Regions from separate parts of the Exiguobacterium sp. s95 genome, predicted to be linked through region 1. Evidence: riboswitches for the same ligand, from Rfam matches in the RefSeq annotation. Region 1 holds a riboswitch; each other region holds the start of a gene.

Region 1 (9,876 bases):
TTCGAGCGTATAGATTGCTTGCATCGGTACCGTCAGCTTAACGCCTTTAGGTACGTACAAGAATGTTCCGCCGTTCATGAGTGCTGCGTTGAGTGCTGCGAGACGGTCTTCATTGACGTTGACGCCTTCTGTCATGAAATACTTCTCAACGAGTTCCGGATGATGCTTCATCGCATCCTCAAGCGTCGTGAAGATGACACCGTTCGTTGCTTCACTATTTTGCGCATGGACAAGTTGTCCGTTACGCGTGATCAACATATGGTCACGGTTTTCACCGATTAATGTTTCGATATCCGGCGTGAGACCTGTTGCTGTCTCAAGATCTGCTGTGCCTTCTGTGAAGTTCCAGCCACCGATTTTAATTTTTTCTACTTTTGGCAATGCGAGCGTTGGGGCAAGATCAAGTGCATCTTGGCGCTTAGAAATCATCCAAGCGGGCTCCCCTAAGCGAGTCGCACGTTCTGCCACTGCCTCGCGATTTACGGCAAGATTCAGTTCTACAGTCATCATGCTTCCTCCCTCGTCTTACGCTTTTGTTTCGATTTCGACTTCTTCGATGCCGAGTTCTTTTTTAACCCAGTCATATCCTTCTGCTTCAAGACGGTGTGCAAGTTCTTTTCCGCCAGACATGACGATTTTTCCACCCATCATGATGTGGATGAAATCAGGCTCGATGTAGTTCAAGAGACGCTGATAGTGCGTGATGATGAGGCAACCGAACTCAGGTGAACGCATTTCGTTAACACCTTTTGCAACGACTTTAAGTGCATCGATATCAAGACCTGAATCGATTTCGTCGAGGATTGCGATTGCTGGTTTCAGCATCGTCATTTGAAGAATTTCGTTCCGTTTTTTCTCTCCGCCTGAGAAACCTTCGTTGAGGTAACGGTGTGCCATTTCGCCTGGCATTTCAAGAAGTCCCATTTGTGCGTCAAGTTGACGGATGAACTTCATGAGTGAAATTTCATCGCCTTCTTCGCGACGTGAGTTGATTGCTGAACGAAGGAAGTCAGAGTTCGTAACACCGCTGATTTCGCTTGGGTATTGCATGGCGAGGAACATTCCTGCTTGCGCACGTTCGTTAACTTCCATCTCAAGAACATCTTCTCCGTCGAGTGTGACTGATCCAGATGTTACTTCATACGTTGGGTGACCCATCAATGCAGACGCGAGTGTTGATTTACCTGTCCCGTTTGGTCCCATGACCGCGTGGATTTCGCCGCCTTTGATTTCTAAGTTAACGCCTTTCAAGATTTCTTTGCCGTCGATTGCGACGTGTAGATCTTCAATCTTCAAGTGTGAAGCCTTCATGTAGAATCCCTCCATCTATTCATTTCGTGTCTGACGATTCAGTTCACGAGAGTTACTAATTTAGTATCATTCTAATCTTAATGAATCATACCACATTATTCAAGCGTCATCGCTCATGGTTTTTTCTCAAAATGAAGCCTTTTAGTGAGAATGACTTTAAAGTGATACGACTTCTTTCTCTTCTTCCACCTTCGTTCGTCTGTGAACCCGCTGTGACAGTAAGAGCAGTGGTATTCCGAGTAATGTCAAGAGGGCTAAGCAACCAAAAATCGGCAACGGACGATCGGCGCCAAAATAAAAAAGTAATTGTCCGCCGATGACCGGTCCGATTGACTGACCAATCGATGTTAAGCCCATCGCTCCGAAATAACTGCCCCGTAATTCCGGTTTCGCAAAACTATCGGTCAAGATATCCGTCATCGTGAACATCATCACTTCCCCGCACGTGAAGATGAACATCGCACCGATCATCAACCAGACCGTTCCGGCATTCCCCATGACGAATAAACCGAACGCGACGGTCGCAATCCCGACCGTAATCGAGACGAGCGGCGACGTCTTCATCCCGAACTTCATGATCGGGTACTGGACGATTAATACGGTCACGGCATTAATCGTGATCAATAAAGCAAACAAACTAGTCCCACCGGACAGTAACGTCGTCGTCGTCAAAAATTGCGGCAACGTCGAGTTGAACTGACTGTAGCCGAGAATCCCGAAAATGATACCGGCGAGGGCAAACGTGAAAGCGACGTCCGTTTTCAACAGTTGAACCGTTGCGCCGAACGAAACTTTTTTCCCGCCGTGACTCTCTGTGATCGGATACCGCTGAAACAGGATAAAAATCGCAATCCCGTACGCGAGATAAACAAAGGCTGTTATATAGAAGGTAATCGCTGTATTGCCGGCACTGAGCAATAACGCAATCCCCGGCCCGATCGCAGCCGCGACATTGATCATCGCATAACGGATGTTGAAGACGAACAGTCGATTTTTTTCATCCGTCGTGTCACTGATCAGGGCACGGGCGGATGGTTCAAAGATGGAACGAAACACGCCGTTCAAGGCACTCAAGGTAAAGAACGCCCAAAACGTCTCGACCTGCGCCAAGGCGATGAAGACGAAAACGAAGCCGAGTGTTCCGGTCAGCATCATCGTCCGACGGCCGTAACGGTCAGACAAGGTCCCGCCGATGAAACTCATGACAAGACTCGAGACGGCTGAAATACTGAGGACCCAGCCGACATCGACCGGGCTGAACTCCAGCACCGTCGATAAATAAATCGCAAAGAATGGCATCGTGATGAACGTCCCGAGCCGTGAGAAAAATGTTCCGAGCAGGACGCCGATCGTCAGCGGATGTAACTGTCGTAAACGGTGCACCTAGAATCCCCCTTCAACTAAAAAAATAATGCATCCTTCCATTATATAGGAAGAATGCATCATTCGAGTGAATTATTTGCTGACCGGGACGACGGCCCCTTTATATTCTTTCGTAATCCAATCCTGTGTCTTTTTCTCGTGTAAGATATCGAGCAATGCCGTCACACGCTCGTCTTTTTCATCACCTTCACGCGTGACGATGATGTTGACGTATGGTGAAGACTCATCTTCAAGGGCAATTGTGTCTTCTAACGGGTTCAAACCGTTATCAATCGCGTAGTTCGTGTTGATGAGGACAGCATCGCCTTCATTGTTTTTGTACGCTTGCGGCAAGAGTGACGCTTCGATATTCGTTTTGAACTCAATGTTCTTCGGGTTTTCCGCGATATCGCTAAGCTGAGCATCTGTCGTCTTACCGTCTTTCAACTTAATTAAGCCTTCGTTTTGGAGGAACGTCAAGACACGTCCACGCTCCGCGACGTTTGAGCTCGTCAAGATCGTTGCACCTTTCGGTAACTCGTCGAGCGACTTATATTTTTTTGAGTAAACGCCGAGCGGTTCAACGTGGACGCCGCCTGCATTTTCAAATTTATAAGATTTGTTCTCTTTTTCCTGTTGCTCAAGGTACGGAACGTGTTGGAAATAGTTCGCATCGATTTCTTTTTCAGCGAGTGCCTTGTTCGGCAACACATAATCTTGGAACTTTTTGATTTCGAGTTTGTAGCCTTTTGCTTCATACTCTTTTTGAACGTGCTCTAGGATTTCAGCATGGGGAACGTTTGAAGCACCGATGACAAGTGTCTTCGCGTCGTCTCCTGACGACTCTTCCCCACATGCTGCAAGACTGACTGCTAAGACGGATACTGCTGCTGTACCGACGAATTTTTTCCAAAGTTTCATGAATAATTCCTCCCAAGTTAACTAAAAATAGTATTATCGTTTATCGATTGCTTTTACGAGCAGGTCACCAATAATTTGAATGATGAAGACGATGACGAGAATCAACAATGTCGCGATGGCGATGACATCGTTTTGAGAACGCTGGAAACCTTCGATATATGCCATGTCCCCGAGTCCTCCTCCTCCGACTACTCCGGCCATTGCCGTGTAACCGACGAGCGCGACGAGCGTGACGGTGATACCGGAGACGATTGCTGGTAGTGCTTCCGGAATCAACACTTTATAAATGATTTGGAACTTCGTTGCCCCCATCGATTCCGCTGCTTCGATGACACCTTTGTCGACTTCACGCAGTGCCAGTTCGACCATCCGCCCGTAAAACGGTGCCGCCCCAAGAATCAGTGCCGGAAGTGCCGCTGTTGGTCCTAAGAACGATCCGACGATGATGAGCGTCACTGGAATCAATAAAATCAACAATATAATAAACGGAATCGAACGGAAGATGTTGACTAAAAAGCTGAGCACGGAATACAGTGCCCGGTTCTTAAACAATAAGTCTTCATTCGTCGCATACAACAACAGACCAATGATTAAACCGAGTATGAAAGTCGCTAGACCCGCGACGGCTGTCATATAAACGGTACTGCCGGTCGCCGTCCAGACCATTTCCCAATCGAGGTCGTTAAAGAATGTCGTCATCGGTGATCCACCTCCACTTCCACGTCACTCGCTTGAAGTTTCGCGATGACCGCTTGTGTTTCATGTGCCGCACCAATCAGTTGGATGAACAACGTTCCGAGTGCACCGTCTTGCGTCTGTCCGACGTTCCCGCCGATGATATTAAATAATAAGGTCGAATCTTTCATGACTTCTGCCAGGATCGGACTTTCTGCTGTCGAACCGACGAATGTCAGCTGGACGATTTTCCCTGTCGGATAGCGCTCACGAAGTTTCGCGAACGTCAACTCGTTTTCTGTAGACGACGTCAGTTGTTTGACGAATTCTTTTGTCATCGCTTGTTTCGGATGCCGGAAGACTTCTGAAACAAGACCCTGTTCGACGATTTTTCCGGCCTCCATGACGGCGACCCGATGACAGATTTTTTGAATGACGTGCATCTCGTGTGTGATCAAGACGATCGTCAGTTTTAGTTTTTTATTGATGTCGACGAGTAACTCTAAGATCGAGTCCGTCGTTTTCGGATCAAGGGCGCTTGTCGCCTCGTCACATAATAAGACGTCCGGGTTTGATGCCAGTGCGCGGGCAATCCCGACGCGTTGTTTTTGTCCACCGGATAGTTGTGACGGATAAGCGCCTTCGCGACCGTCGAGTCCAACGAGTTGAATCAGCTCGGCGACCCGTTCTTTCCGGCGTGCTTTCGGATATCCGCCGAGTTCGAGCGGGAACATAATGTTTTCTTCGACCGTTCGTGACCAAAGCAAGTTGAAGTGCTGAAAGACCATCGAGACATTTTTCCGGACGCCGCGTAATTCTTTCGGTCGTAACGTCGTCATCTCGACACCGTCAATTTGAATCGAACCGCTTGTCGGTGCTTCTAACATGTTCAGCAGGCGAATCAAGGTTGACTTCCCTGCACCGGAATAACCAATTATCCCGAAAATTTCGCCGCGCTCAATCGTGAGATCGACGTTTGCGACAGCTTCGACTTCGCCGCGCTTCGAGCGATAAATCTTTCCTACATCCTGTAAACGAATCACTACTGTCCCTCCTAAACATAAAAAAAGTGCGCACGTTTTAGAGCAAACGCGCGCACTTTCAGTACACAAAACCATTTGCTCTCATCTTGCAGACGTTCGTCTGCTGGAATTAGCACCACTTCGGAAATAAATTCCGCGGTTGCCGGGTTTCATCGGGCCAGTCCCTCCACCACTCTTGATAAGAGTTATCGGTATTTAGTTGTTTTTAATATATTTTGAATATTAGCAGGGGTTATTTTGCTTGTCAAACAGTTTTTTCAGAAACTTTTTCGAGCAGACTGAAAGCATACGTTAAATCTTCTTTCAAATCCTCTGCATCTTCAAGTCCGACCGAGATTCGGACGAGACCATCCGTGATGCCGAGTTCCGCCCGACGTTCTGCTGGAATCGATGCATGTGTCATCCGTGCCGGAACGGAAATCAAACTTTCGACCGCCCCTAAGCTTTCAGCAAGCGTGAAGAAGTGTGATGCTTCCACAAGTTTCTCTGCATTTGCAGCTGAACCGACATCAAAGCTGATCATCCCGCCGAAACCAGTCGCTTGTTTTTGCTGGATCGTATGACCGGGATGCGAGGCGAGTCCCGGGTAGAAGATGTTCGAGACGACGTCTTGCGCTTGCAGGAAGCTGACAAGTTCATGTGCTGTCTCTTCGATCGCTTCCATCCGGATACCGAGCGTCCGCAGACCACGGACAAGCAGGAAGCTGTCTTGCGGTCCGAGAATTCCGCCCGTCGAGTTTTGGATGAAGTGGAGTTCTTCGCCGAGCGTATCATCATTGACGACGACAAGCCCTGCGACGACGTCCGAGTGTCCGCCGATGTATTTCGTTGCACTATGCAGCACGATATCTGCCCCAAGCGCGATTGGTTGTTGCAAGTATGGTGTCGCGAACGTGTTGTCGACGACGAGCTTCAAGTCGTGACGACGCGTGATGGCTGCGATCGCTTCGATGTCCGTCACTTTTAATAACGGGTTCGTCGGTGTCTCGACGTAGAGCATCTTCGTGTTGTCCTGAATCGCCGCTTCCGTCGCGCTGAGATCCGTCGTATCGACGAATGTCACTTCGATGTTGAACTTCGGTAGGACACGTTGCATCAAGCGGAACGTTCCGCCGTAGACGTCGTCCGTCATGACGATGTGGTCGCCAGACTGAAGCAGATTGAAGACAGCATGGATCGCCGCCATTCCTGATCCGAACGCGAATCCACGGACGCCTCCTTCAAGATCAGCAATCAATCGTTCGATGCTCGTCCGCGTCGGGTTTGCTGTGCGCGAGTACTCATACCCGTCTTTTAATTGACCGATTTTTTCTTGCTTATATGTGCTCGTTTGATAGATTGGCGGTGTAACGGCACCCGTTGCCTTGTCTACACCCGTTCCTCCGTGAATCAACGCTGTTTTTTTACGCATGTGTCTCGTCCACCTTTTCAAAGATTTGTTGGCTCAAATACCGTTCTGCACTGTCTGCGAAGACGGTGACAATCGTACTTCCCGGATGGCGCTGGGCGATATCGAGCGCCGCGGCGAGTGCCGCTCCTGCTGAACTGCCGACGAGTAACCCTTCACGTGCCGCCAGTTCATGGACCTTCGTAAAAGCATCCAAATCAGAAATCGTATGAATTTCATCAACTAAATCACGAGAAACGAGACTTGGCCATTTGGCTGTCCCGATTCCTTCTGTTTTATGCGGTCCGGCTGACCCTCCGTTGAGGACGGAGCCTTCCGGTTCGACGATTGCCCCTTTTGTCCCGAAGCGTTCTTTTAAGAAAGCCGTCGTTCCGGCAAACGTTCCACCTGATCCGCATCCGGCGACGAACCAGTCGATGTGACCGAGTTCCGCCACAAGCTCCGGACCAAGTGTCCGCTGATAAGTGACCGAGTTTTCTTCGTTTTCGAATTGGAGTGGCACATAACTGTTCGGAATCGTTTGTCCGAGTTCTTTTGCCTTATCGATTGCGCCTTGCATATCGAGTTCAGTCGGCGTGTTGACGACAGTCGCGCCGAGTGCCCGCATCAACGTCTGTTTCTCTTGACTGAACTTTTCCGGGACGACACAAATGACCTGTAAGTCATATTTTTTAGCGGCGAGCGCCAAACCGATGCCGGTGTTGCCGGCAGTCGGTTCGATGATCGTTCCGCCTGGTGTCACGTACCCCTGTTCGATTGCGGCATCAACGAGTTGGATACCGAGGCGGTCTTTGACGCTGCCCCCAGGGTTCATCCATTCGAGCTTCGCCAAAATCCGCGTACCAGCAGGCAAATCGAATGAAGTAATCTCGTACAGTGGCGTATTTCCGACGAGGTCGCGGACTGACTTCGCGATCATCCGAAGACGATGTCCCATTCGTCGCGACCGGCAAGCATTTTCTCGGCATAGTGCTTCGCTCCTTTAAGGTCGTGTGCGCTCGCAAACCCACATTGTGTTTCGTTTTGTGCCGGAATCACTTCAGCCGCTAAGACGTCGTTCAATGTCTTCTCGACGAGTTCACTCATTTTTTCGACTGAGTCAAAGTTCATCATCGCCATGTAGAAACCAGTCTGGCAGCCCATTGGCGAAACATCGATGACGTCGTCCGAATAGTTGCGGATGTTTTCAGCAAGTAAATGTTCGAGTGTGTGCATCGCACGCATCGGCATTTGCTCGACGTTCGGTTGTGTGAAACGAATATCATATTTGACGACTTGGTCGACTTTACCTTCTTTATAGCCTGCTACACGAATATATGGTGCTTTGACTTTCGTATGGTCCAAGTTAAAGCTTTCTACGTTCATTTTTTTGATTGTCATGATTTATTCCCCCATTTTCTCGGCTTCTATGAGCCAGACGAAGTGATTGTATTGTGTGAATGTCACGTTAAATCCGCGTGACGTAAAAATCTGTTCCATCACTGGAATCAGTGGATAAAATTCGCGTTCTAAATCTTCTGCAAGGTTGTCAAACCCTTGAGTTTTTGCTTCTGCAATCGTTTCTAGACGTGCTGCCTCAGAAACGAACATCGTATCGGCATAGACGATCTTTCCGTCTGCCGGTAAAATCGCTGCCATCAAATCGACGGCCTGTCCTTTTTCTTCATCCGTCAAATGATGAAACGCATAAGTCGAGACAAAACTTTTTGCATCTGCTGCTTCAAACGATAAGAAATGACCATCTTGAACAGCCAGCGCCGGAATTTTATTGATTAAGATGTCGCGCATTTCCGGACTTGGTTCAATTGCCAGTACCTGCTCATGACGCGCAAGCAAACGTTGCGTCAAGTTGCCTGTTCCTGCGCCAAATTCGGCAACGGGTGACATCGCTTTTTCAGCGACCGTCTCTAATATTTCGTCATAACGGCGAAAGACTTCTTTGTACTCCGGATCTTGCCCCGTTACTGTGTCGTCGTAAGATGACGCCCACTCTGTAAATACATCCATGAAACGTACTGTCATGCCTTTTCGTCCTCCGCATCCCGCTTTTAATTCCGACTAATCGGATATGAATTAAAGTATTTTTCCTTAATCGCATTGTAGCAGGGACAATTCTGATTAGCAAGGCGACAGCTTCAAAATCTTTCGGAAACAAAAAAAAGGCGTTGCCGGAGAACCGACAACACGAATAATGTGGTTAGAAATGCAACGAAGGAAAACCCAGCTCTGATGCGAACTTCTTCGTTCGTCACATCAGAGGACGGCGCCCTTTCGAACTATAAAAGCAAGATGTCACAGTAGTCAGATCGACCATTCGAATCCACCATCTCTTTTTTGAACCGCTTCGTCTTTGGGGGACGACTTAAGGGGAAACAGAAAAAAAGATTTAGGATGTCATTGAATGGTTCTAAATACGAGAAACATCAGGTTCTATACCTCTGCCAGACTTCCTATAAAAGCATTTCTAGAAGTTGATATGAATATACCATTCATAAATTGTCATTGTCAATGAATTATTGTAAATATTCCGACAATTTAACATAAAGAAAAATCATCCTATGATTTTTCTTGTTATTCTGCACAAAACGCAAAGACATTTTGGACGTTTTGGAACGCATATAACCGCTCTACGACTTGATGATCCTTTACTTTGAGTAATGCCGGCACACTCATGACTTGCGCCTGCTCTAGAAATTCAGGAATGAAATTTCCATTCGCTTTTTGGATCCATTCCTCGTCTTTCGTCGCTTCGACGATGTCGAGCATCCGACTGGCGATGGCACATGTGCCGCACATCGGTGCATAGACATACAACAACCCGTTTGCTGGTACTTCTGTTACTTCCTTCATCTTGACCCCTCCTGTTATCCAGTGCTTCTGAAGCCAGTATACAAAAAAAAGGACAGCGATGAAACAAAATCGTTTCACCCCTGTCCGTCTTACCTTAAGTATTACTCGTTAATCATTGATTTGTATGCCGCAGCATCCATCAATGCTTCAACTTGCGACTCATCTTCTAGCTCGATATCAACCATCCATGCACCTTCAAATGGTGATTCGTTAACGAGTTCTGGGGAATCGGAGAGTGATTCATTGATTGCAACGACTTTCCCTGAAATCGGTGCGTACAACTCTGAAACCGTCTTGACCGATTCA
Region 2 (9,876 bases), on a different contig from region 1:
ATATTAGTGATGTATTATGGTCGAGCGTCCTGATCATCTTACTTGTTGGCTTAGGCATTTATTTTACGATTCGCATGGGATTCGTCCAATTCCGGATGTTACCTGAAATGTTACGGTTACTGTTCCAGGGAACAGATAAAGGAAAGGATGGCGTCTCACCATTCCAAGCGTTCGCGATCAGTACGGCGGCACGTGTCGGGACCGGGAACATTGCCGGTGTTGCGACAGCCATCGCACTAGGTGGACCCGGTGCCGTCTTTTGGATGTGGCTGATTGCCTTGATCGGTTCAGCTTCAGCATTCGTCGAAAGTACACTTGCTCAAATTTATAAAGTCCGTGATGAGAAGGCATGGCGTGGGGGCCCTGCCTACTACATGGAAAAGGCGCTTGGCCAACGGTGGCTCGGAATCGTCTTCAGTATCTTGATTACAATCTCGTTCGGGTTTGTCTTTAACTCGGTTCAATCGAATACGATTTCATTGTCACTTCAAAGTCAGTATGGCATCGATAAGATGTGGATCACGATTGCACTCGTTTTATTAACATCACTCGTGATTTTCGGTGGAGTGCGTAGTATTGCGACGGTCTCTGCATTCCTTGTTCCGATCATGGCGGGCGGATACATTTTAATCGCCCTCTTCATTATGATTACGAATCTTGAATTGTTGCCAAACGTCTTCGGCTTGATTTTCCAAGAGGGACTTTTAGAGTTCAAGACGCTTGCTGGCGGAGCAATTGGTGCTGCAGTTCTTAACGGAATTCGCCGTGGTCTGTTCTCGAATGAAGCCGGTATGGGTTCTGCTCCGAATGCTGCTGCGACGGCTGAAGTGTCACACCCCGTCAAGCAAGGTTTGATTCAATCGTTCGGTGTATTTGTTGATACGTTACTCATTTGTTCATCAACAGCGATGATCATCCTCGTCAGTGATGTCGCGACGAAAGACGCGAACGGAAAAGCAGTTGCCGGGATCGAACTCGCGCAAAACGCACTCTCGACTCAGGTCGGAGTGTTTGCGACGACGTTCATGGCACTTGCGATCTTCTTGTTCGCATTTAGTTCAATCATCGGAAACTATTATTACGGTGAATCGAACATCAGCTTCATTAATGACAATAAAACACTGATGATGGCTTACCGTGTCATCGTACTCGGGATGATTGTCTTCGGTTCAGTCGTACAGACGGCAGGTCTTGTCTGGGCGCTTGCTGATATTTTCATGGGCTTGATGGCAGTCGTCAACTTGTATGCGATTTTCCGCTTATCTAAAATCGCGAAACTCGCACTTGATGATTACCTCGAACAACGAAAAGCCGGAAAAGATCCGCGCTTTTATGCGAATTCGATTCCGAACTTACCAGGTAAAGAATCTCTTGAGGCTTGGGAAACGGACGAATCAAAAGAAAAAGCGATTTAATCAAAAAGAACCGGCATTTTGCTGGTTCTTTTTGCATGTAGACAACGTGCTATCAGAAGGTGAGAGCGTTTTTTTTCGTTGCTTTTTAGTACGCAGATTCTAAAAAAATTACTAAAGCATCGAAAAAATGGGAATAGCTATTAAAGAAACGAAGAAAGGAGAGGGAGGATGGAAAACGTACATTACGTTCGTGTCGCGGATGCCGTTTGGGATTCGTTTGGTGACGACCCGCATATCATCATGGACTGGATTCTTTTTATCCATGAGACGCAGCCGGATTATGAACAGCTATTTGCTCTGGAAGACACGGCAGCCCTCTATCACTTGATGAATCAAATCGATATCTATATCGATCAAGAGACCCATTACAACTTAGGTCGAGCGATTGTCGGTGAAGAGTTGATTGTCAACGAAACACAAGCAGCAATTGTCGGGATTCTCCCTCTTCCGTTAATCATCATCTCAGCAGAAGTCATGCGAAATTTTGATCGTCGGTCACTTGAGACGATTTATGATGAAGCGGGGCAACATGGAGAATTCGACGACGTGTGGGAACAGTTTGCTGATTTACGCGCATACTTCAGCAAGGCTGAAACGACAGAAGAGACGATTCTTATTTATTACGCTTAAAAAAAGACTGCTACGGGATAGGTCCCGTCAGCAGTCTTTCGTGTATCGGTCAGTGGATTAAAAGTCAATTTCGTCAGGGTCCGGTCCGAGGCGGACTTCTGTCGCGAGACGATCGATTTGTTCGAGGTCGTCTGCATCGAGTTGGAAATCAAACACATCGAAGTTTTCAGCAATCCGTTCTGGTGTGACTGATTTCGGAAGCGCAACGATTCCGTTATCGAGGTGCCAACGTAGAACGACTTGTGATGGGCTCTTACCATGTTTTTCAGCAATCTCTTTGAAATCATTGATTTCAAGGAACTTACCTTGCATGAGTGGGCTCCATGCTTCGACTTGAATGCTGTGATCTTGCAAGTATTCATGCAATTCATGCTGTGGAAGTTGTGGGTGAAGCTCGACTTGGTTGATCATCGGCGTCATGAGTCCTTCTTCAGCAAGCGTATCGAGATGATGTTCTTTAAAGTTCGAAACACCAATTGCTTTAATTTTACCCGCTTCGTACAGCTCGACCATGGCTTTCCATGCTTCGACATAACCTTCGACAGGCCAGTGAATGAGGTAGAGGTCGAGATAATCTGTTTCTAGTCGCTCAAGTGACTCAGCGAAAGCCTCTTTCGTCCGTCCGGCACGAATGTCATCGTTCCAAACTTTAGACGTCAAGAAGAGTTCTTCACGTTTCACGCCGCTTTCTTTGATTCCTTTTGCGACACCACGTTCGTTTTTGTAGACGGCAGCCGTATCGATATGACGGTAACCGACGCGAAGTGCTTCTGCGACGGCAGCCGGTGCTTCCGTCTCTTCATCGACTTGCCAGACACCGAACCCAATCTGTGGAATCGTGATACCATTTGAAAGTTTTGCGTATTGCATGTATATACTCCTCCTTCAATGAAACTAGAATATGGATTTGCCTGTTCAGTTTAGCATGAACTTAGCGGAACATCTGTTTTGATGCTCATAAGCAGGGAATATAGACTGGGAAAGAGAAGAAAGTCTACTGATGCATAAACGAAGAGAGGTGTAATATCATGGTGAAATCGATTAAAAAAGTACCAAAAGGAGTCTGGACAAGCATCGCAGCACTATTAGGTGCTCAAGCCACGTTCCTCTTCCTTGGTGCCCGCAAGACAGGACGCAACCCATGGGTATGGGGTGGAGCAGGACTTGTTCAATTTCCGCTTCCGGCGATTGCCTATTTCATTTTGAATCGTCAAGAAAAACAGAAATAAAGTGAACCCCCGTCGCAGACGAAGCGACGGGGGTTGTTTGTTTTACGACATGTTGTTTTTCTGTGCGGCATCGCTCTTCCGGCGTGGGAAGCCGAAGAAGATTGCCAGTGATCCACAAACGAACAGTAAAAATGGATAGAACAAATAAGGAATCAGTTCGGGTGACGCCGTTTTCGTCAATTCAGCGGCAATCAAAAGTTGCGCTCCGTACGGGATGATTCCTTGAACACCACAGGAAAAGAGGTCGAGGATACTGGCTGACTTCTTCCGGTCGATGTCATACGTATCCGCGATTTCAGCAGCGAGCGGACCGGCGACAAGAATCGAAATCGTATTATTTGCTGTTGCGAGATTCGTTGCACTGACGAGGGCAGCCATACTGAACTCAGCTCCCCGGCGTTTCGAAATCTTTCGTGTCAGCGTTTCTTTGAGATAAGCAATTCCACCGTTATAGGTGATCAGGCTGACGAGTCCACCCATCAGCAACGTCAAGATTGAGATTTCTGCCATCCCCATCAATCCGTCAGACATCGCGAGGACAAATCCACTTACTCCGAAACTACCGTCGATCATTCCGATGATGCCTGTCAATAACGTCCCGCCGAGTAAGACGAGAATGACGTTGACACCAAAGAGTGCGAGCGCGATGACGGAAAGATACGGAATCAGCTTATAAAATTCAAATGCTTTCGCTTCGACGACATCTCCGGAACCTGACACGAAAGCGAGTAAGATGACAGTGATGACGGCAGCAGGCAAGACGATTAAAAAGTTCGTTCTGAATTTATCACGCATGTTCGTTTTTTGTGTCCGGACAGCGGCGATTGTCGTATCTGAGATAAACGATAAGTTATCACCGAACATTGCTCCACCGACGACGGCAGCAGCGGCGAGTGCGACATTGACACCCGTCGCGTCATGAATCCCGAGTGCGATCGGTGCAAGGGCAGCGATTGTGCCGGTCGAAGTTCCCATCGCCATCGAGATGAAAGCGGCAATGATGAACAATCCACTCATTAAAAGAGACTGGGGTAGGAAACTGAGTGCAGCGTTGACGGTCGCATCAATGGCTCCGATTGCATTCGCTGTTCCAGAAAATGTGCCAGCGAGTAAAAAGATGAAGACCATGATCATGATGTCCGGATTTCCGGCACCGCGGGCAATCCGCTCGACGGTCTGGTTGATGTCTCCCTTAGATGTCGCAGCAGCAAAAATCAAGGCGATTAAAGCTGCAATCAAGATGGGGAATTTGTAAAAGTCGTTATAGAAGATTCCTGCACCGATGAATAATACAAGGAAAACGAACAAGGGGAACAACGCCCATTTGTTCGGCGTAACCGTTTCGTTCATGTGAATCACTCCATTTCTTCAGCATACAAAAAAAGACCCCTTCGCAAGAAAGAAGGAGGTCTTTACTGAAAAAGACGCTCTTCTTATCTCTCAAGCCATAGCTTGCTGGATTTGGCACAGTACGAATCAATCGTCCGCTGCCGAAACATCATTGGGCCAGTCCCTCCGTTTCTCGCGATAAAAAGAAGTCATTTAGTTGTTTAGTCGTTGTTTAAAACACGTTTATTACCCTAACGTATCTTTTAATGCTTGTCAACTGTACCTTACTGCAGTGCTTGTTTGAGCGTCGTCACGTTTTCGTTCATCAAATCAAAGTACGATTGATCTTGTTGATCTTTTGCGACGGACTCGAGGTTATGAATCGTAATCGATTCGGCACCGATTTCTTTTTGGATGACACGGGCGACCTTTGGCGACACCGTCTCTTCGAAGGCGATATAGTTTAAGTCATGCATCTCTGCTTCCTTGACGATGGCAGCCAGCTGTTTTTGGGACGGTTCGTCAGACGGTGAAATACCGGCAATCGGCAGTTGCGTGAAACCGTAACGTTCCGCCAAGTACCCGTATGCGGCATGCGTGACGAGAAGCTCCTTTTTCGAACCGGAGTCAACAGCTTTTTGTAAATTTTGGTCGAGTTCATCTGCTTGTTTGTTAAAGAGTGCGAGGTTTTTATCAAACGTTTCCTTCCGGTCAGGTGCTTCCTTTGCTAACGCGGTCGTAATCGAGTCAGCCATTTTCTTGGCGTTGTTCGGGTCGAGCCAAACATGCGGATCGTATTGTCCATGATCGTGCGACTCTTCTTCAGCCTCGTGATCATCATGGTCATCGTGTGCGTCTTCTTCGTGCGTATGAAGCGAAGCGGAAGCTTCGAGTAAGTCGATATTTTTACTTGTCTCGACAAAACGAATGGAATTACCGGCTAAACTTTCCTTAATCTTTTCAGAGTACGGCTCAAGGGTTGTGCCGGTAAGTAAAAATAGATCGCCTTTCGCAATCGTCGTCAGTTGCTTCGGAGTCGGCTCATACGAATGCGGGTCGGCGCCAGGGGGAACGATTAATTCGACCTGGACGTCCTTTCCGCCGATTTCTTTGGCGATGGCTGCCGTGGCGAACGTCGACGTATAAATTTGCAATTTACCGTCTTCGTCTGAATTTGAAGTCGATGAGCCGCATGCGGCGAGCAGACTGGCAGTTACTGTCGCGATGGTTAACGCTGGAATGATTTTTTTCATATATGAACCCTCCAAGATAATTAAAACGTAATTGTTCCGATTTGGACTTTCTAACTATATCCGACGGAAATTAAAGCGTCAAGTCGGAATGTTGTGAAGTTCTAGTTCAAAATAAATCGGGTAAGAGAAGAGTAGAAGTGAAATCGGAATGAGCCTTGGAGGTGATGAGGTGAAACGTGAAACAGCATGGTTGATGGGTGGCGCCGCTATTTTGACGACGGCTGCTGCTGGTGCGAGTATTTGGAATAATTATGGAGCCTTACTCAGATGGACGGAGCCGGTCTTGCCGCTTACCGAAAAGCAATTAGCACCACGAAATCTTTTATACAAGACGGTCAATCAGCAGGACTTGACGTTAGATATTTATTATCCGCCGGGAGAAGGGCCGTTTCCGGTCGCGATTTATGCTCATGGCGGCGCATTCGTTCGTGGAAACCGTGATGATGTGTTTAGTTTTGCTCCAATCATCGACCGGTTTTTAGAACTCGGGATTGCCGTTTGCAGCATCGACTATCGTTTATTTGAGGATGGCAGCTACTTTCCGGACAACCTGGAAGATGTTCGAGATGCCTTATGTTTTTTAAATCAACAAGCGGATGAATTACGCATCGCGCGCGGTCGGATGCTTTTATGGGGTGATTCAGCAGGTGGAGCCCTAATGTTGACGACGGCGCTTGCTCCGACTGAATTTATCGGCGAACAGGCGGAGGCGCATCTTCCTTTAATCAATGGAGTCATCGCCTTGTATCCGCCGACGAATTTTCTGTTGTTTAAATTCATTCAAACCTGGATTGCCCATATCAAGTTTTATGGGGGTGGACGGGAAGAATGGCGACAGTTGATGATGCGTGTCTCCCCGGCGACACATTTAAGTTCCGACTCGCCGCCGATCATGTTGCTGCACGGAAAAAAGGATCCGATTGTCCCGTTTGCTCAAGCACTCCACTTTGTTGAGAAGGGGGCGGATGTCGGGGCGGATGTTCGATTATTCTCTTTCCCGAATGGTACACATTCGCTGGCGAGCTTTGCCCAAACTGAAAATCCACTCAAAATTGAACGTTTGCTCGAACGAATCGAAGCCTTCAGTTGTCAAGTGCTTGTCTTACCGAAACGAGAGGCGCTTCATTAGGAAACATGATACAATCAGTCATATTTCTTTAGAAGGAGACTGCAATATGACGGAAATTTGTTTAGTACGACACGGTCAAACGGACTGGAACTTAAACGAGCGGATTCAAGGACGTGAAGATATACCGCTTAACGAGACCGGTAGAAAACAGGCGGCTCTCAGTGCTGCCTACCTGGCAGAAGAACAGTGGGACGTCTTGATTTCAAGTCCGCTATCGCGAGCTGTCGAAACTGCTGAAATCATTGGTCGATCGATCGGTCTAAGCTTGACGGAAACGGATGAACGGCTTGTCGAGCGCGAATTTGGAACGGCTTCCGGTGAACCGGTCGCCGGAATTTACGAAGCAGTGCAGGCAAATGATGCAGAGCGCGTCCCGGGGCTTGAAACGGAAGCGGAAATTCAACAGCGTGTCTTCAGTGCGGTTGAAGAACTGACAGAAAAATATCGAGGAAAACGCCTCTTAGTCGTCTGCCATTCGCATACGATTAAAGCGGCACTCTCCTCGATTGATGAGACATTCAGTTACCGGACGCCGTTAAAAAATGCATGTGCGAATTACATTCGTTTTTCCGACCGTTATGAGATTGAACGGATTAATGTAGCGGACCATATCACAATTTGAACATCAACCTTCGACGGTTGCCGGATGTTCTTGTAAGTACTGTTTAAACGTTTCTTTCGCGATGCTCGTGATATGAGCACCACGTTTAGAGCGTCGGTCTTTATATTCTTGAATCAGCTCTTCGCCAGTAAAGTTGTCTTCGACGACTTCACGCAAAATCGATTCGGATAAATCATTTTTCATCATGACCATCTTACCGGTAAAGAGATAAGAGACGCCTTCGCTCAATTGCGTACTTTCATAAGGCGTGACGATCATGGCGGCGGGGTCATTGTCCGGCCGTGAAATCGTGATTTCAATCAAAGCGCGCAGCTTTTTCTCGAACAGTTCTTTCAAAATCGGTTGATCGGTGTCGGTGACGACGATTTCAGCGACCCACTGGGCGGTTTGGTCGGTACTCACCGTCAGCCCATCTTTAATCTGAACGGGGATTGTCGTATCTCGCCCTGATTCATCCATGAGAATACGTAATGTACACAATTTAAAGGTTTTCAAAAAGAACTCCTCCTTTTGTTGTTCGTACGTGATTTTCTTCAGTATAACGTGAGTCTGTCGCCTGCGCGAAACTTTTCGTAACGTCTTCGAGTCGAACTATGTTTAAATGGAACTAGAAATCAGAAACAGGAGGACCGTTTATTATGCCGCAAGCACTTATAGGAATATTAGGAATCGTGGGGATTATCTTACTTGCCCATCACATCATCATGTATTGGCATGCTGAGCCAAAAGATCGCCCGACGCTTGCGTACCGCATAGCGCTCCTGATCGCCTGTTTGCTTCTTATCAGTGGAAGTGATCATTTAATTAGTATCTTTTACGCCGATTCTCTTGCTGAGTTCGGTCAACGGATTACCTATATCGTCTTCATCGGAGGTGCGCTTGGTTTTGCGTGGTACTTTCGTCAACAAATGGAACAAGCGACAGCCAAAATGACTGCTCACCCAAACGAAACAGCCCACTTCAGTTGAAGGGGCTGTTTTTAGCGTATAGAAAAATGAGAGGGAGATGAAAAGGTAGCCTTTCAAGACGTCCGTCAAGAAGCTTGATTCTTGAGGCTGCTTGATTTTGTTATTTTACACCACTTGCGAGGCGTGTTTTCCGAATCATGTCGAGTTTCAGTTTCCAGAGACGGTCGCTGAACGTGACGGCATAGATTTCAGGTAGACGTAGACGTTTGTACTCTTCCCACAGGCGTCCGATTTGCTGTTCGTGGAACTGACGACTTTCTTCAATCGTCGGAACGGTATACACGAGTTCACCGTCCTTAAAGATCGGTGCAAGTAACCGTTCAACCTTAAAGTTTTCAATCCGGTTCCGGAACGACGGGTCGCGGACGTCAATCAAATCGACGAAGTCGAGTTGACTCGGATCTTCATCGAGTAACGTGATGTAGTCGCCTTTGAACTTGTTCGTTTCCGGGTCGACGATGCGGTACGCCTCCTTGATATGCGGTGTCGTCGTCTTCGCTTTTGAAGACGAAACTTTGATGACGGGTGCAAGTTCGCCGTCAATTTCGCGGGCGACGAGTTTATAGACCATGCCGAGCGCCGGTTGTTCGTACGCCGTGATGCCGCGTGTTCCGACGAGGAAGGTGTTTGCCTGTGCCCCTTGGATGCGAAGGTCTTGAATGACATATTCGTCTAAATCACCAGACAGGACAATTTCGACGTCGAGTAAGCCAGCTTCATCAAGCATCTTCCGGGCGCGTTTTGATAGGTAGGATAAGTCGCCGGAATCGATTCGAATCCCGCGTAACTTATGTCCGTCTGCTGCGAGTTCTTTTGCGACCGTGATCGCGTTCGGGAGTCCGCTTTTAAGCGTATCGTACGTATCGACGAGCAGTGTCGCCTGATCCGGATAATGCGATGCGAACGTCCGGAAAGCCGTCAACTCATCATCATGAAACTGGATATCTGCATGCTCCATCGTTCCACCACATGGGATACCAAAGTCGCGGCCGGCCGACGCGAGGCTTGTCACGTCGAACCCGGCTAAATAAGAGGCACGTGTTCCGAAGTAAGCAGCATCGATTCCTTGGGCGCGGCGTGAACCGGCTTCGAGGAATTTCGCGCCTGGTGCCGACTGCCGAATCCGTGCGTATTTTGTCGCAATCAACGATTCGTGATTGGCGATGTTCAAGATGGCCGTTTGCAGTAACTTCGCCTCAAAAATCCGTGCTTCAATCCGGACTAATGGTTCGTTCGGGAAGACGATTTCGCCTTCTTTGACACTCGAGAGGGAGCCATTGAATTTAAAGTTACGTAACTCA
Region 3 (9,876 bases), on a different contig from region 1:
GCTGTTCTTTTCATATGATTTGACGACTGAGGCCTTGAAGCCGTTCCAGGTACCGAGCGCGATCACTTCAATCGCTTTAACTGATGCCCCTGATTTTCTCCGGGTGACTTCAGAACATGGTTTCGGAACATTCGATCTGAAAGAAGGTCATCTCTCACTCGAAACGAAGTTGACGATGCCCGACTCGGACCGGATGAACGACGGTAAACTCGATCCATCTGCGCAGTATGTAGCCGGTAGCATCAATGAAGAGGACGGGGAAACGGCCAGTCTCTACCGTTTGCGTCACGATGGCTCGATTGATGTCTTGCTCGAAAGCCTCACGAACTCAAATGGTCTCGTCTGGTCAGAGGACGGAACGACGCTGTACCATATCGACACACCGACTAAAAAAGTCTACGCCTTTGACTATGCACCCGATCAGCCCTTGACGAATCGCCGCGTAGCAATCGATTTAGAAGAAGAAGATGGTTTTCCGGACGGCATGACGAAAGACCGGGATGGACATGTTTTCATCGCGCATTATGCCGGTTCTTGCATCACACGTTGGAATCTTGAAACGGGTGAGAAGCTCGCACACATCGAGTTCCCGGTTGCAAATCCGACGTGCCCAATCGCTTATGAAGATCGTCTGCTCGTCACGACAGCGGCAGATGGAGACGATTCTGCGCATGCTGGTGCCGTCTTCGAAGTCACGTATTAATTTTTGTTTACTCCTCGGTCCAGTCGAGGAGTTTTTTTGTAGACGTCTGTACTAAAACAGGTGATACTAAAGTATCGACGATTATTTTAACGAGGGAGTGAAACGCTATGCGGATCTCAACGATTGAACGACTCCATCAATTACAGACGACACCATCTTTTTTCCCGGTCAACTGTTACCTTTTTGAAGAAGCCGACAGCCTGACCTTGATTGATACCGGGATTTCACTGAACGCCAAAGCAATCCATCGCGTCATCAAGTCCCATCACAAACCGTTACGTTCCATCATCTTGACGCATGCCCACGCTGATCATGTCGGTTCACTCGACTTCTTAGCGAATGCCTTTCCACTCGCCGAAGTGGCAATCAGTTACCGCGACGCAGCGCTTCTTAGCGGTGACGAATCGCTTCGTGAAGGAGAGACGACACCCTTAAAAGGGGGCATCCCGAAAAACATCAAGACACGACCAGACCGTCTGCTTGAAAGCGGCCAACAAGTCGGAAGCCTGAGCGTCATTACGTCTCCCGGACACACCCCGGGCTCGATTTCCTTATGGCATGAAGGCAGTCGGACGTTGATTGCCGGAGATGCCTTCCAAACACAAGGCGGAATCGCTGTTTCCGGCGATACGCGCTGGCAGTTCCCGTTCCCTGCTCTAGCGACTTGGGATAAAGACGTCGCCTTGAAGTCCGCCCATCAATTGACGGAACTGACGCCCGACATCCTTGCGACTGGACATGGTCCTCTCGTTCTCGCACCGAGCTATGAAATGCGTGAAGCTGTCGATCGGTTTGAACAATTGTTAAAACGCTGATCCCACAACAATCTACCGAACCCTTTACCTTGCTTAAAAAGCAGGAAGTGCGGGAGGTAAAAGCGTAAGTATAGACAATTCATGCAGCCGATTTAGAGCGCAATCCGTCTTGAATCGCATTAAACCGAAAAAAGCAATCGTTCGCGCCCCTGTCGCTTTGAAGACGAGACGAGGAACTGATCGCATCTAGACATAGCGTATTCACTTCTCGCACACGTTTTTCTACACGCTCAAAGGGTCTGACTCAAAAGCGGGAACCACTCTCGATTAAAAGGAATCAGGACTTTTTCCATACGTATCTCAGTCAAACACTCAACTATCTGAAACAATAAACATTTGTACAGATATGGCCGATGATCCCGTCAAAAGTGGGTCATCGGCCATTTACTTAATGGAGGACGGGAACGTTCATCCTCGACCCCTGTGGGAAAAGGTAGCGCGATTCGCGGTGAGGATAACAAAACCGTCCGTCACTCTGATTGATGTTGGAGCGACTCTTGAGTCAGCTCCTTCTTTTTTCATCAGCCCGTTCGAAATCAGCGGGACCTAACTCTTGTCATGACCCTCGATCAGAATGTTCCTCAAAACCACGGCACTTTTTCTAGCGTGTCACTTTCTTGTATTTTCCTAAGATGAGACCCTTCACTATTTCACCGACTCGTTTGGTACAGACGCGCCTCATAGGGCTGTAAGATCTCACTTGCACTCTCTTCATAGTTCGAGAGAAGTAACTGTTCATTCGGTAAGGCGAATGTCGTTTCGACCTGTTCATCATGGACGTTCAAGACGATTCGCCACGTCACCCCTGCGAATTCCCGTTCATATACGTAAAGATAAGGATCCTGAATCGCCAAATCACGATACACGCCATACACCATGACAGGATGTTCTTTTCGTAATTGAATCAACTCCCGGTAAAACGCGAGAACCGATTGCGGATCCTGTTCAGCTGCCTGCACGTTGATTGTTTTATAGTTCGGATTGACCGTCATCCATGGTGCCCCTGTCGTAAATCCGCCTGCCCGGCTATCATCCCATTGCATCGGTGTCCGCGAATTATCCCGCGCCCGTAGCTGCATCGATGACAAGACAGTGCCACTCGGCTCTCCCGCTGCGACGCGCTCCTCGTAACGATTACGGAAGGCGACGTCTTGGTACAGAGAAGCATCCGAGAAACGAATACCCGTCATCCCGATTTCTTCTCCTTGATAGACATACGGGATACCCGGTAACGTGTGTAGCATCAAGCCGAGTAACTTGGCGCTCTCGACACGATAGCACTCGCTACCGAAGCGCGTGACTTGTCTTGTATGATCGTGATTATTCAAAAATTGTGAAGCGACGCCTTTCGGGTACAGCGCATCATACCACCGTTTTTGAATCTGTTTATACCGCAGCAGGTCCATTTCTTCCATGTCATCGGCGACTTCGAAATGAAACAACGTCTGTAACTCCTGACGTTCTTCGCTGACATATAACAGCCCATCTTCGGGACCGACAAACGGAATCTCCCCGACCGTAAACAATTCTTTCCCCGCAAGAACTTCCTGATGCATCTCCTGTAAAAATTCATGGACTCCCGGTTGATTGCCTAAGTAGGACAAGTCAAACGGATCCTCCACATCGTCAAACGCCGCTCGTTTTTTAATCAAGTTAATGACATCCATCCGGAAACCATCGATGCCTCGGTCGATCCACCATCGCATCATCGTGTAGACAGATTGACGGACGGCAGGCTGTTCCCAGTTCAAATCAGGTTGTTCTGAAGCAAACGAATGAAAATAGTACTGTTGCCGTCCTTCATCCCACGTCCATGGACTCGGCGCAAAATACGACCGCCAATTGTTTGGTGGTGTTCCTTTTTCCCCGTCATGCCAAATGTACCAATCTGACTTATCATTCGTTTGATCACGGCGCGACTCCTCAAACCAGTGATGTTGATTACTTGTATGATTGACGACAAGATCGAGAATGATTTTTAAGCCGCGCGCATGCGCCGATTCAATCAGCTGGTCCAAATCTGCCATCGTGCCGGCTTTCTCCATGATGCCGTAATAGTCAGCGATGTCGTAACCGTTGTCGATATCAGGTGATGTATAACAGGGGTTAAGCCAAATGACATCCACCCCGAGTGAGGCGATGTAGTCAAGCTTTTCAATCACGCCCCGCAAGTCCCCCATCCCGTCTCCATTCGAGTCGTTAAAACTCCGCCAGTACACTTGATAAACGACGGCTTCTTTCCACCAGGTCCGATTCATCTTTTCCATCTCCCGTCTAGTAGTCGATCGATTACTTGTCTAGTGTATCAAGAACGTCGTCTGAAATTGGAATGTTCTTCTAATTTTTAAGGGATTTTAAAAAACCTCTTTCATTTTGACTGAAAATTCGCTATTCTTGACGACAATACCCGAAGGAGGAACAGAGATGAAACATTTCGCCCCATCGATCGCCATCGATCGCTTGCCCGATCCCGTCTTCGCAGAACTTGCCCAACGGATCGGTTCCGTCAAAGCCGCAGGACACGACGTCATCACGCTTGGTCAAGGAACACCGGACCAAACGACACCCGTACATATTCTCGATGCTTTAAAACAAGCCATCGATGATGCAAGCAATCTCCAATACCCGCCGTTTCGCGGACATGATTTCTTAAAACAGGCCGTCGCTAATTTTTATGAATCAGAATTTGGCGTGTCGGTTGATCCGGCGACAGAAGTCGCGATTTTACTCGGAAGCAAGGCCGGCATCGTCGCCCTTCCGCAGACGATCGTCAATCCCGGTGAAGGGGTCATCGTCCCGGATCCAGGTTACCCGGATTACTTATCGGGCGCAGCACTTGCCGGTGCGTATCCGATCACGCTTCCGCTTCTCGCTGAAAATAGCTTTTTGCCTGACTATGATCTCCTCGATTCGCTTGACGTCGAACGAGCCCGGATGTTGTTCCTCAACTATCCGAGTAATCCGACCGGTGCGACAGCGACGGCAGCGGCTTTTGAACAGACGGTCGCGTTCGCTGATGCACATGACATTTGCGTCGTCCATGACTTAGCGTACGGCGGGATCAGTTTCGATGGTCCGACGCGGAGTTTCCTCCAGACGGAAGGCGCTAAGCATGTCGGGATTGAGTTGTTTTCACTCTCTAAACGGTTCAACATGTCCGGCTTCCGGATTGCCTTTGCAATCGGTAATCCGTCCGTCATCGCGAGCATCGAAACATACCAGGAACACCTTTACGTCAGTGCCTTCACACCGATCCAGCATGCAGCGACGGTCGCACTTTCAAGCGACCAGACATGTGTCCGTGAACTGAGCGCCTTGTATGAGACGCGACGCGATGCGTTGTTCGGTGCATTAAACGAAATCGGCTGGGCAGGACCGGTTCCGGGTGGTTCGTTCTTCGTCTGGCTCCCTGTTCCGTCCGGCTTCACGTCACAAAGCTTCACCGATCACCTGCTCGACGAAGCGCACGTCGCCGTGACACCGGGTCATTTCTTTGGTACATACGGTGAAGGTTACGTCCGGATCAGTCTGATTGCCGATGTCGACCGACTCGTCGAGGCTGTCAAACGAATCGGGACCCTTCAGCTCTTCCAAACCGCCGTTGCCGAATAATTCTGAAAAAACGTTTGACAGATGGGAATCATTTCCGTTAAAGTAAATCCCAACAGCATAGCTACTTATCGAGAGCGACCGAGGGATTAGGCCCAACGACGTCCGGCAACCACCAGTAATGGAACGGTGCCACATCCTACAGAACTTCTTTTGTTCTGAGAGATAAGTTACGAAATTCTACAATTCGTCGCTTTTTTCTGGTTGCTCTCTAACTGGAAAAAAGCGATTTTTTTGTATAGGGAGGGAAACATCATGATTGAGTTCGCACACATCACAAAACAATTTGTCCGTGACCGTACACCGATTTTTGCATTAAACGATGTCAACTTAACGATTGAACAAGGGGAAATTTTCGGCATCATCGGTGAATCCGGCGCCGGAAAAAGTACACTCTTACGGTTGATTAACGGACTCGAGACACCGACGAGCGGTACGGTCATAGTAGACGGAGCCAATCTATCACGTGTCTCCAAAACGTCTCTCCGCAAACTCCGTCTCCGGGTCGGTATGATCTTTCAACACTTTCAACTGATTCAGTCCCGCACCGTTGCCGACAATATCGCGTTCGCCTTAAAGGCTGCCGGTGTCAAACGGCGTGAGTTCCCGAAACGGATTCAAGAATTAACGGCACTCGTCGGACTCGAAGGATTCGAGACGAACTACCCGAGCCAACTCAGTGGTGGACAAAAACAACGCGTCGGCATCGCACGAGCGCTCGCCAACAATCCAAACGTCTTACTCTGTGACGAAGCGACATCAGCGCTCGATCCCGTGACGACGCTCCAGATTCTCGATTTACTGAAAGATTTGAACGCCCGGCTCGGTTTGACGATCATCCTCATCACCCACGAAATCGACGTCGTCAAACAAATTTGTCACCGCGTCGCCGTCATGGCGCACGGTGAAGTCGTCGAAGTCGCTTCGACTTACGCCATATTTAGTCAAGCCGAACATCCGGTCACAAAACATTACGTCGATACGGCACTCCAAATCGAGTTGCCGGAACGGATTTTACGGACGACACCCGGCAAAGTCATTCGACTTCAGTTCACGGGTGAAAAAACAGGTGAGAGTACCTTATCTGAAGCCATCAAACAATTCGATATCGCAGTCAGCATCCTGCATGGGAAGGTCGACTACATTCAGGACGTCGCGTTTGGCGTCTTAATCGTCAGTTTGACGGGACCGACACTGCACGTGAATCGTGCCTTAACCTGGCTCGAGGGACAGTTGCACGCAATCGAGGTGATTCAAGATGTCGCTTGACCGGTTTACGACAATGCTTCCCGACTTAACGAAAGCACTCGGAGAGACGGCCTTCATGGTCGGCATTTCACTCGCCTTCGCCATCATCATCGGAATTCCACTCGGGATTTTATTATTCATCACCGACCGCGGACTCTTTTTCCAAAACGTTTTCATTCGAACGACGTTGGACTTCGCCATCAACATCGTCCGCTCGTTACCATTCATCATCCTACTCGTTGCTTTGATTCCATTGACGCAACTCATCACGAAGACGACGATCGGTCCCGCTGCCGCCTCGGTCAGCTTGAGCGTCGCCGCGATTCCGTTTCTCGCCCGACTCGTCGAAACCTCACTCCGTGAGATTCCACCCGGCTTGATTGAAGCAGCAGAAGCGTGCGGGGCGAAACCGCTTCGCATCATTATCAGTGTTCTCCTTCCGGAAGCATTGCCCGGAATCATTCAAGGCTTGACGTTGACCTTGATCAGTCTGATCGGATTCTCAGCGATGGCAGGGATTGTCGGTGGCGGCGGAATTGGTGACCTCGCGATCCGGTTCGGTTATTACCGGTACGATAACGTCGTCATGATCATGACGATCGTCGTGCTTGTCGTCATCATTCAAGTCATTCAGGCACTCGGCAACCGGTTCGCACGTGTCGCCGATAAACGATAACTTACAAATAGAGAACGCAAGGGAGAGATTACGATGAAAAAACGCTATGCCTTTTTAGCAACAGGATTATTAGGAGCAAGCATCTTAGCCGGATGCGGTGACAGCAGTGCAAATGAAGAAACGAAGTCCATCAAAATCGGGGCGACGAGTGGTCCGTATAGCGATATGGTCAAAGAAGCGATTCAACCGGGACTCGAAAAGAAAGGCTACAAAGTCGAAATCGTCGAATTCAGTGATTACATTCAACCGAACCTTGCCCTCGGGAGCGGTGATATCGATGCCAACCTGTTCCAGCACTCGATTTATTTAAAAACGTTTGCGAAAGAAAAAAATCTCGATCTCACAGGGTTGATCACTGTCCCAACCGCACCGATGGGATTATACAGCAAGTCCTATAAAACGTTGGACGATGTCAAAGAAGGTGCTGAAGTCGCGACACCGAACGATCCGACGAACCAGGCACGTGCTTTGAACCTGTTAGCGGATCAAGGTTGGATTGAACTAAAAGCAGATACCGATCCATTGACCGTCTCAGAAAAGGACATCATCAAAAATCCAAAGAAACTCGTCATCAAACCGCTTGAAGCCGCTCAGCTCCCACGCGCTGTCGAAAGTGTTGATATTTCAGCTGTTCCCGGAAATTTCGCACTTGCTGCGAAGTTCGACTTACTCGATGCACTCGCACTCGAGACGATGAACGAGCAGTACCGCAACTTAGTCGCTGTTAAGACAAGTGACGAAGACAAACAACTGGCCAAAGACTTAACCGCTGTCGTCAAATCGGATGATTTTAATGAAGTGATCGAAAAATCATTCAAAGGATTCAGCAAACCAGACTGGGCGAATTGAGCAGGAGTGTCTGTCTGACTTTTACGCAAACACCTTCGTCTTGCCACTTCTTAAAAGGGTAAACGCCATAAAAAACCGGACGGCTCCACCTCCTTTCAATAACAGGGGTGGGCCGTCCGTTTTTTCGATAGTATCTCTGTTACTCGTCGCTCCCCTCTTCCCGAATCGCAGCCTTTCTCAGGTCTTCTTCCATTAGAAAGCCTAAAAAGATTTGCTTCCACGTGACTCCTACGGGAAAAAGCGCAAGGCTTGCTTGCGCCTCGCCCGAGGAAAGCACGAGAAGCAGGAATCTTTTCGCCTCTTAACATTCATTTCCACCGACTGACACCACATATTTTCTGATTCGTAGAATGCGTCGCCCATCCTTCCCAAATCGTCTCCGAGCGGCAAGCCTTCGCGCCGCTTCGTTTCACTGCAGGGTTGCGCTTGCTTGCTCTTTCGCTCGAAAGCGATTCGTGTCAGGAAACGCGACGCATCACAGGATTTCTAGTATCTCCTTCTATATAGAAAAGCTAAAAAAGATTCACTTCATCGTGACTCCTACGGGAAAAAGCGCAAGGCTCGCTTGCGCTGTCAGAGGCAGGCGAGACCCTGCATCTTGACCTGTAAGGGAAAGAGGCAACGGCTTGCGCCTCGCCCGAGGAAAGCACGGGAAGTAAGAATCTTTCGTACCACTTATATCAACCACCTACGTTTTTTGATTCGTAAGATATCACGTTTCCCGGGACTCAAGACAAACCAAAAAGCCTAGGTTCCCATTGACGAGAACCTAGGCTTTACTTTAGTTCGTGCTATTTTCACGGTGTTCTAAAGTTAATCGTAAAGTACGGTGCATCTTTTCTAAACGCCACTCCAACATCCGCTTGTTTGAAGCCGCTTTGCATGATGTTCTCACGATGCCCTTTTGAGTTCATCAATCCCCAGTGAGCAGCGAAGACATTTGGATACCCCATCGATAAGTTTTCACCCGCCATCGAGAAGCGAATGCCTTCTGCCTTCATCCGGGCGAACGGGTCACGGCCTTCAGGATCCGTATGCGAGAAAAAGTTATTCTCCGCCATGTTTTCACTGTGTCCGCGCGTGACCGGTTTTAATGCTGTATACGGCGACAATGCAGGTTTCTTGTATTCGGCACGTTCCCAGTTCATCAGGCGTAACATCAATTTCTCATCCGTCGTCCGTAATGCTTTTGAAGCAGCACCATAGAACCCTTCTTTTTTCGCTTCGACGTCCTTCGGAATCGCCAGTGTTGCTTTGACGCGATTTTTATCATATTGATCAAAGAAATACGTCACGTAGTTATCGTTCTTTTCATAGACGGCTGCGTGATCAAGGTTCAGCATGTAGTTCGTATTTCCCTTTCGATAGGACTTGACGACCTTCCAGCCTTTTTTCGCAAGCGTCGCTTCCGTATCTTTATTTAACGTCGCGCCTTGCGTCGTCACGCCGTCCCGGAAACGATACTTCCCGTAATCTTTCCCGTCTTTCGTCAGTGCGACAAACTCCTCTGTCGCTGTCCGTCTGACTTCCCACTTGTATCCCGGGTACTCACTTGTATATGCATCAATCAGCTTTCCCCCACTTTTCGGGTACTCCGCCTCCGCTTGTTCGATTGGAACGCTTTCGCAACCAAAGAAAGCAAATGCTATTACCCCGAGGACTAATACTTTTTTCATCCTGCTGGTCCGCCTCCTTCTTTCTTGCATTACCCTTATTTTAAAAGAAATTGAACCGTTCGAACAGTCAGAGTATCCATTCTAAGAAAATCACATGATTCATTCGACTTGTTCACAACACAGACACATTTTAGTAACATCGCCTTTAAAGGTCTGACAACTTAGTCCGAAGCCATTCTCATTTCATTATCGTACAGAAAATGAACTATTTTCCCCTCTTGTTGAAATGTGTGAACATTCTTTTATTTTCATTCTTTGCAAATCTTATTGCCGTTCTTTCATCACCTAGCTAATATTAGG

The links. A riboswitch is a leader RNA that binds a small molecule or an ion and turns the genes downstream of it on or off. The one in region 1 is predicted to bind S-adenosylmethionine.
Region 2: linked by a shared signal. The riboswitch ahead of KNP99_RS09650 (Na+/H+ antiporter NhaC family protein) and the one ahead of KNP99_RS05615 (methionine ABC transporter ATP-binding protein) in region 1 are both predicted to bind S-adenosylmethionine.
Region 3: linked by a shared signal. The riboswitch ahead of KNP99_RS12525 (methionine ABC transporter ATP-binding protein) and the one ahead of KNP99_RS05615 (methionine ABC transporter ATP-binding protein) in region 1 are both predicted to bind S-adenosylmethionine.

The regions. Positions count from the first base shown of each region.
Region 1 is NZ_JACSMM010000002.1:180,072-189,947, reverse strand. Features, by position in the region: gene sufD (Fe-S cluster assembly protein SufD) at 1-507, opposite strand, end outside; gene sufC (Fe-S cluster assembly ATPase SufC) at 526-1,311, opposite strand; gene KNP99_RS05630 (MDR family MFS transporter) at 1,468-2,694, opposite strand; gene KNP99_RS05625 (MetQ/NlpA family ABC transporter substrate-binding protein) at 2,767-3,594, opposite strand; gene KNP99_RS05620 (methionine ABC transporter permease) at 3,628-4,293, opposite strand; gene KNP99_RS05615 (methionine ABC transporter ATP-binding protein) at 4,290-5,312, opposite strand; SAM riboswitch class I at 5,391-5,497, opposite strand; gene KNP99_RS05610 (bifunctional cystathionine gamma-lyase/homocysteine desulfhydrase) at 5,557-6,723, opposite strand; gene KNP99_RS05605 (PLP-dependent cysteine synthase family protein) at 6,716-7,639, opposite strand; gene KNP99_RS05600 (S-ribosylhomocysteine lyase) at 7,636-8,100, opposite strand; gene KNP99_RS05595 (class I SAM-dependent methyltransferase) at 8,104-8,742, opposite strand; gene KNP99_RS05590 (thioredoxin family protein) at 9,292-9,570, opposite strand; gene gcvH (glycine cleavage system protein GcvH) at 9,672-9,876, opposite strand, start outside.
Region 2 is NZ_JACSMM010000004.1:181,724-191,599, forward strand. Features, by position in the region: gene KNP99_RS09630 (alanine/glycine:cation symporter family protein) at 1-1,415, shown strand, start outside; gene KNP99_RS09635 (hypothetical protein) at 1,584-2,045, shown strand; gene KNP99_RS09640 (aldo/keto reductase) at 2,103-2,915, opposite strand; gene KNP99_RS09645 (hypothetical protein) at 3,074-3,274, shown strand; gene KNP99_RS09650 (Na+/H+ antiporter NhaC family protein) at 3,317-4,624, opposite strand; SAM riboswitch class I at 4,705-4,808, opposite strand; gene KNP99_RS09655 (metal ABC transporter solute-binding protein, Zn/Mn family) at 4,888-5,856, opposite strand; gene KNP99_RS09660 (alpha/beta hydrolase fold domain-containing protein) at 6,026-6,985, shown strand; gene KNP99_RS09665 (histidine phosphatase family protein) at 7,032-7,607, shown strand; gene KNP99_RS09670 (YwpF family protein) at 7,611-8,102, opposite strand; gene KNP99_RS09675 (hypothetical protein) at 8,246-8,575, shown strand; gene KNP99_RS09680 (nicotinate phosphoribosyltransferase) at 8,676-9,876, opposite strand, start outside.
Region 3 is NZ_JACSMM010000008.1:118,072-127,947, reverse strand. Features, by position in the region: gene KNP99_RS12545 (SMP-30/gluconolactonase/LRE family protein) at 1-703, shown strand, start outside; gene KNP99_RS12540 (MBL fold metallo-hydrolase) at 811-1,518, shown strand; gene KNP99_RS12535 (alpha-glucosidase) at 2,169-3,776, opposite strand; gene KNP99_RS12530 (aminotransferase class I/II-fold pyridoxal phosphate-dependent enzyme) at 3,943-5,130, shown strand; SAM riboswitch class I at 5,193-5,299, shown strand; gene KNP99_RS12525 (methionine ABC transporter ATP-binding protein) at 5,383-6,396, shown strand; gene KNP99_RS12520 (methionine ABC transporter permease) at 6,386-7,051, shown strand; gene KNP99_RS12515 (MetQ/NlpA family ABC transporter substrate-binding protein) at 7,085-7,900, shown strand; gene KNP99_RS12510 (CAP domain-containing protein) at 8,698-9,576, opposite strand.